2 regions of the Pseudomonas sp. NUPR-002 genome follow, and region 1 is predicted to be linked to the other one. Evidence: riboswitches for the same ligand, from Rfam matches in the RefSeq annotation. Region 1 holds a riboswitch; the other holds the start of a gene.
What was found. Region 1 has a riboswitch for cobalamin ahead of ACVWSC_RS14975 (CbtB domain-containing protein). Riboswitches for the same ligand answer to the same signal wherever they lie in the genome.
Positions count from the first base shown of each region.

Region 1 (3,457 bases):
GCCTGCATAGATGATCACCGGGCAGCGATGGATCAAGCGCTGAGCCTTGACGGTAATCAGCTCGGGATCGCCCGGGCCGGCACCGATGAAATAGACAGTCATGCACAATCCTTGGGAAACAAAGGGCGGATTATCCGCTAAAGCCTGGGGCCGTGGCCAATGCCAGGCTGGCGTCGCTGCTCAAAGTGCGAGGCACCCGCAACTGCGCCGGGCCGGCGAGCTGCTCGGCCAGGGCCAGGGCGGCGCTTTCGGCAACGCCGTAGCAACCGCTGTGCTGGTAGGCAACCGCTGAACGATGGCTCAGCCAGGGCTCATAGGCGGCAAGTTGCGCGGCGCTGAAGAACACCAGGGGGAGCTTGAGCTGTTGGGCCAACTGCAGCAGCCCTGGCTCGTTGTGCTTGAGGTCGATACTGGCAAGGCCCACGACGCTGGCCAGTGGCAGGTCGTGAGCCTTGAGGGTGTGATGCAACAGGTTGCTCAGGGTCTTGACCGAGCAACCGCGTCGGCAACCCAGGCCGACGAACACCTGCATGTCGTTCAGGCCTGGCGTGGGCGACGGAACAACCAGGCGCTGATCAGGCCCAGGGCCAACCAGAACGCGGCGTTGGTCAACAGCGAAGCGACCTTGAACTCGGCTTCCAGCGCTTCGGGTGCCAACATTTCATGCACCTCAGGCTGTGGCGCGCCAATCACATGCGGCACCACCAGCAGCACAACCCCCAGTGCCTTGAACAGCCAGTGCCGGGCAAACACGATCAACGCCAGCCCCACTGCAGTTGCAGCGGCGGTACCCACCCACCAGGCCTGGCGCAGGGCCAGGTCAGCGGCGGCGGTTCCCGGCAGCTCCGCTGGCAGGCCCAGGGTCGGCGCCAGGCAGAACACGGCAAAGCCGCCCAGGCCCCAGAGTGCACCGCTGATCACGCTTTTCGGTGCGCGCAGGGTGTACAGCGCGGCAAGGATCAGGGCAAAGCCCACTGCAACCACCAGATTGCCGCCGGTGGTCGACAGCACACGCTGCCAGCCGTCTTCCGGCGCCCAGGCTTCACTGTCGTGGTGGTGATCGGCAGCCACGCGCGGGGCATGCTCATGCGCCTCAACGGCGGGCGCGGCGCTTTCATAGGTTTCCGCCTTGAGAATCAGCGGCGTCACCCACAAACTTTGCAGCAGGGTCAGCAGCAGGGCGGCCAACAGTCCGGTAAACCCGGCGGTACGGGCAATACGCTTGATCATTGCTGGCTACTCAGTGGCAGGGGAAAGCGGCGCTGTGGCGGGTATCGTGGGCGGCGTTGTGTACCGCTTCGATGCGCGAGAAACCGGCGAAGTAGACCAGGCACAGGCCCAGGATCGAGGCGCAGACCGCAGCCGTCAGGCGTTGGGCCAGGGTGGTGCTGACGGAAATGTTGTCTGTGTTGCTGCCGGTGCTGCTGATGATCGACATGGCGCTTCCCTCTGAAGTGTCAGCGGGTGGATAGAGCGCATGAAACCCCTGCGGGCCGGGCACGCAGAGGTTCGAACAGCGCCCGCCCACCGCGGGTTTGTTATGTTCTGTGGTGCTTGTGTGCACACTGTTGCGGGCCGGTCTCCGGGCTCGCGAGGGGGTGGCGTTGGCCTCCCGGCAAGCATCACCTTCCCATGCAACTGCACAGTGGATCTGACGCTTCGCTCGCTTACCGTTGCGGGGGCAGCACCGGACTGACATGGCTTGAACAACAAGCACATGGGCACCGGTTTCCCGTTTCACCCTGTGAAGGGCACCCGTAACAAGGTGTGTAGGAGAGCATGGGGGCTGGTTCCGCGTCAATTGACGATTAATACAGCACTGCCAGTGCATAGGTGCCCAGCGCATAGGCCCCCAGTGCGATGAGAAAGGTATAGTAGGACGGCAGACGGGTCAGGCTCAGCAACCAGGCCAGGACCACCGGCCCGAACCACACCGCACTCAATACCTGTTGGCTGGCCAACGGATACAACGCGCCCGCCAGCAAGCTGACCAGCATCGCCACGGAGGTGTACTTGCCCAGTCGCTCGATAAACGCCTGCGCGCCACCGGAAAGCCGCTGCACGTCCACCAGCAGTGGCAGCAGGCGGCAGACTACCGAGACCAGTGCGCAGATCAGCACATAACGCCAGAAGGTATCAGTCTCGGTCATAGGCATAACTCGTCAGTACGGTGACGCTGAGCACCAGCAGCAAACTGATCTGCCCCAGCCACAGCAGGCTTGCCACCGTGGCTAGCGCGGCGAGCCATTGGGCGTGAAAAATGTGGCGCTCACGTGCCATCTGGCCGAGCGAAGCGCTGATGAAGATCGCAATCACCACACTGACATGTTCCATCAGCGCTTCGGCGGCCAGGCCGGCGAAGCAATAGCCCGCTACCGTCCCGAGCAGGGCGGCGGCGTACAGCACGAAGCACACGGTGTTGGCGTAGGGGCGACTGATCGGCTGCTGCTGTTTGCGGATGCACATCAGGGTGAAGGCGGCATTGGCCATCACCGCTAACGCCGGGACAAACGCTTTTACCGGACCTTCAAGGCTGGGCTTCAGACTCAGGGTGAACACCAGAAAGCGCAGATTGATGCTCAGCGCCGCCAGTACAACAGCGGCGCTGTTCAACAGATGTGCCGGTGTCTCCAACAAGGTCAGTTGCAGCGGCGAGGCCATGACCAGACCGCTGAACACCACCAGCGCCGACAGGTCCAGACCGCTGCGCCGTCCGAGCATGCCGATCAGGCTGAAGGTCAGCAGCAGCGAGAACACGAACGGCAGGGCATCAGCGATGGCGCAGGCGATTTCGCGGCGTGGTGCTGCCACAGCGCGGCTGACGTCAACCGGCATGACGGCTGGTACACAGTTCATGCACGCCGGCCTTATAGGCCAGCGCCTTCTCCAGATAGTATTCGGTGGAGAAGCGTGGAATGAACTCTTCTACCACCGCCACCCCGCGATAGCCGTTACGGGCAAAGCGGTTGAGCACATCGCTCAGGCGCAGGTTGCCTTCGCCGAGCGGCAAGTGCTGATGATGGGTGTCGTTGAGGTCGGCGATGTGCAGGTGGCGGGTGATCGGCGCTAGCGCTTCGATAGCAGCGAACAGGCTGGGACCGTAAGGGAATAACGAGCACAGGTGAGTGACGTCGATGGTTAGGAAGCAGCCGGTCTGGGCATGAAATTGGACATGTTCTTCGACAGTGAACACCGGAAAACTCGGGCGTTGCCCCCCCATGTTCTCAAGGCACAGCGCGAGTGTGCCGGTATCACAGCGGTCGGTGACCTGGTTGATGGCGCTGATCAGGTTGGTCAGCAGCCCCTGATTATCCAGGTGGTCTCTGTAACCAGGGTGGAAGGTGACACTGCTGGCCCCGGCCTCGCGCGAAAACACCACGGCGGCGCTCAGGCAGTTCACCGCTTGGGCACGCTCGCCCGGATCGCTGGCACATAGGTTGTACTGACGGCCCCACCA
Region 1 is NZ_CM150476.1:3,302,502-3,305,958, reverse strand. It holds gene cobM (precorrin-4 C(11)-methyltransferase) at 1-102, opposite strand, end outside; gene ACVWSC_RS14985 (cobalamin biosynthesis protein) at 131-532, opposite strand; gene ACVWSC_RS14980 (CbtA family protein) at 538-1,230, opposite strand; gene ACVWSC_RS14975 (CbtB domain-containing protein) at 1,241-1,438, opposite strand; cobalamin riboswitch at 1,557-1,774, opposite strand; gene ACVWSC_RS14970 (hypothetical protein) at 1,809-2,150, opposite strand; gene ACVWSC_RS14965 (AzlC family ABC transporter permease) at 2,137-2,856, opposite strand; gene ACVWSC_RS14960 (sugar phosphate isomerase/epimerase family protein) at 2,825-3,457, opposite strand, start outside.

Region 2 (3,457 bases), 1.7 Mb from region 1:
CGAGGTGTTGGCAGCCAGCGCCTGGTGATGCAGCTCCGGATAGCCACCCGGCAGGTACAGGCTGTCGGTCTGCGGCAGCGTACGATCATGCAGCGGTGAAAAGAACTTCAGCTCGGCGCCCATGGCGCGCAGCAGCTCGAGGTTGGCGCCATAGGTAAAGGCAAACGCCTCATCCCGGGCCACAGCGACGGTTACGCCCTCGAGCAAGGGTTCGATGACCTGCACGCTCGGCGCAGCGAAGGCCACAGCCGGCGGCAACGACGACTCGCAACTGGCTGCCAGCGCCGCAGCGGCGGCGTCCAGGCGCACATCCAGATCGTTGAGTTCACTGGCCTGCACCAGGCCCAGGTGGCGGCTTGGCAGCTCGATCCCGGTTTCCCGCGACAGGCCACCGTACCAACGCAGCCCTTCGGTCAGGCTGCCTTCAAGCAACTGCGCATGACGCAAGGTACCGACACGGTTGGCCAGCACGCCTGCAAACGGCAAGTCCGGCTGGTAGCGCGCCAGGCCCAGGGCCAGTGCACCGAAGGTCTGGGCCATGGCGGTCCCGTCAATCACCGCAAGCACAGGCACGGCAAAATGCCGGGCCAGGTCAGCGCTCGATGGCGTGCCGTCGAACAAACCCATGACCCCTTCGATCAGAATCAGATCGGCCTCACCTGCTGCCTCCCAGAGCAGCCGACGGCTTTCCTGCTCACCGACCATCCACAGGTCCAGCTGGTACACCGGGGCGCCGCTGGCCCGTTCTAGGATCATCGGGTCCAGAAAGTCCGGGCCGCACTTGAACACCCGCACCTTGCGCCCGAGATTGCGGTGCAACCGCGCCAGAGCGGCGGTCACGGTGGTCTTGCCCTGACCAGAGGCCGGGGCGGCGATCAGCACCGCCGGGCAGTGGCGCGTGTCACTCATAGCTCAACGCCTTTCTGGGCGCGGATGCCTGCCTGAAAGGCGTGCTTGATCATGCCCATCTCGGTGACGGTGTCGGCCAGTTCGATCATTTCGTCTTTGGCGCCACGCCCGGTGACAATCACGTGCTGCATCGGCGGGCGCGCCTGCAGGTCGCTGAGCACCTGCTCCAGGTCGAGGTAGCCGTGTTTGAGGGCGATGTTCAGTTCATCCAGCACCACAAAGGTAATGGCCGGGTCTTGCAGCAGTTGACGCGACACCGCCCAGGCAGCTTCAGCGGCGGCAATATCGCGTTGGCGGTCCTGGGTTTCCCAGGTGAATCCCTCGCCCATCACGTGGTAACGCACCTGCTCTGGAAAGCGCCGGAAGAACAGTTCTTCGCCAGTGCTGTTGCGGCCCTTGATGAACTGCACCACGCCACACTGCATACCGTGGCCCATGGCCCGGGCCAGCATGCCGAAAGCGGAGCTGCTTTTACCTTTGCCATTGCCGCTGAGCACCAGCAGCAAACCGCACTCGTTCGGCGCATTGGCAATACGCTCGTCGATCACCGCCTTCTTGCGCTGCATACGCGCCAGGTGGCGTTCGTCACGCTCATTGGATTCAGTCATCGCAGTCTCCGCATAGCACTATCCGTCAGTTCGCAGCGAGCTTGTCGGCACAGGGCCGTACAGCGTTCGCGGCAAAAAAGACAGTAATAGATGAATGGATAAGGCAGACGGAGAAACGCGCAAGGCTGCGGCATGGGCCGAAGGATACGCGCATCACCCTCCGTGATGCCGTTGGCTGTAACAGGCCGGTCTCCGGGCTTGTGAGCGGGGCCTTGAACACCCAGGGTCGTGCGCCTTCCCGGGGTTCATTACCCAGTGGCCATGCGCGACCTTGACTCACCTACCGTTGCGGGGGCAGCGCCGGACTCGCACGCATTAGCGCAGCCACCGGCTTCCCTGTTTCACCCTGCCAGACCGCAGCCCACAGAGCACCTGAAACAAGTCGCGAAGGTTAGAGGGTTGCACCCGGAGCGTCAATGAAAGGTGCTGCACTGGCCTGGATCAATGGCGTGTTTGTCGGCTTGTGTCACCCTGATATCAGTGATATCAAATAGCCATGATCTGGCTGCACTCAATTACAACGATAAAGGAGAGAACGGCATGCAAGGTCTGATCATCAACAACCCGCGCCTGGAATTCCTGCGCCCGGCGCTGGAGCGCTGGGTTGAATGCATTGACCGACTCAACCAGACCCTGGGCGACAGCGAAGCGCCTTACTGGCACGGCGCTCAAACCAACCTCAGTGTGCTTTGCGCTGCCGCCTGGCAAGCTGAGCTCGTGACCTTGCAACACCACCCGAGTAAAAAGCAGCGCGACGAAGGCGACCGCGAAGGACATTGCGACCTGTACATCGCCAATCGTGAAGAGGCCGCCTACCTGCAAGGCAGCCAGCGCTGGCCGCGTATCGGCCGCCTTGACTTGAGCAACGCCCTGCAGGAAACCGTGTTCGCTGCCCGCCAGGTGGCCGCCCCCAGTCAGCTCAAAGTGGCTGCGCTGTTCGCCAGCCCGTGGAAAGCCGGGCAGCATGCCAGCCCGGAAGAGCTGCAGGACCTGGTTGAAGATCTGCAAAAGCATACGGCTTGCGCCATTGCCTGGTATTTCCCTTATGCCTACCGCAAGCTGCATAACGAGGCGGGGCAGTATTATCCGGGGGTTGCCTTGCTGCTCAAGCAGGCTTGAAATCAGGGCACGATCGCGGGGCAAGCCCGTCCCTACAGGGTAGGAGCGGGCTTGCCCCGCGATTGAGTCTCAACGCTTACGACACAACGTCAAACCGTCCCCAATCGGCAACAGGGAAAGGTCCACCCGCGCATCATCCTTGAGCTGTAGATTCAACGCCTGGATCGCCCGCGTATCGTCACTGTCAGGCTGTTCCTGCAACACCCGCCCGCTCCACAGCGTGTTGTCGAACAGCACCAGCCCACCGCAACGCAGCAAACGCAGCGCCTCTTCCAGATAACCCGGATAATTGGCCTTGTCGGCATCGATGAAGATCAGGTCGTAGCGCTCTGACGGCAGACTCGCCAAGGTCTTCAAGGCAGGCCCCAGGCGCAATTCAATGCGCTGTGCCACCTCCGCCTCACGCCAGTAGCGCCAGGCAATCGCGTTGTAGCTGCCTTCAAGATCACAACACAGCAGTTGCCCCTGCTCCATGGCCTGGGCCATGCACAGCGCGCTGTAGCCGGTGAAGGTACCCACCTCGATGACTCGCTGTGCACCGATCAGGCGTACCAGCAAGGCCAGCAATTGCCCTTGCTCCGGCGCTACCTGCCAGCGCGCCTCGGGCAAGGCCTGGGTTTCCACACGCAAACGCGCCAACAGCGGTGTCTCGCGAACAGACACCGCTTGCAGGTAGTGGTAGAGCGCATCGTCGAGGTATAGCGTTTGTGCCGTCATCGCCTACCTCGCCAGGTCAGGGGTTACGCGCCAGTTGAGGCGGCGCCAGAACGCGCTTGGCGTTGAGGTAGGCTTTGTTCCAGTAGCTGTTGGACAGGTAATCC
Region 2 is NZ_CM150476.1:1,574,275-1,577,731, reverse strand. It holds gene ACVWSC_RS07330 (cobyrinate a,c-diamide synthase) at 1-909, opposite strand, end outside; gene cobO (cob(I)yrinic acid a,c-diamide adenosyltransferase) at 906-1,517, opposite strand; cobalamin riboswitch at 1,684-1,908, opposite strand; gene ACVWSC_RS07320 (hypothetical protein) at 2,058-2,636, shown strand; gene ACVWSC_RS07315 (O-methyltransferase) at 2,706-3,353, opposite strand; gene ACVWSC_RS07310 (C40 family peptidase) at 3,370-3,457, opposite strand, start outside.
Region 2: another riboswitch for cobalamin. It lies ahead of cobO (cob(I)yrinic acid a,c-diamide adenosyltransferase); the one in region 1 lies ahead of ACVWSC_RS14975 (CbtB domain-containing protein).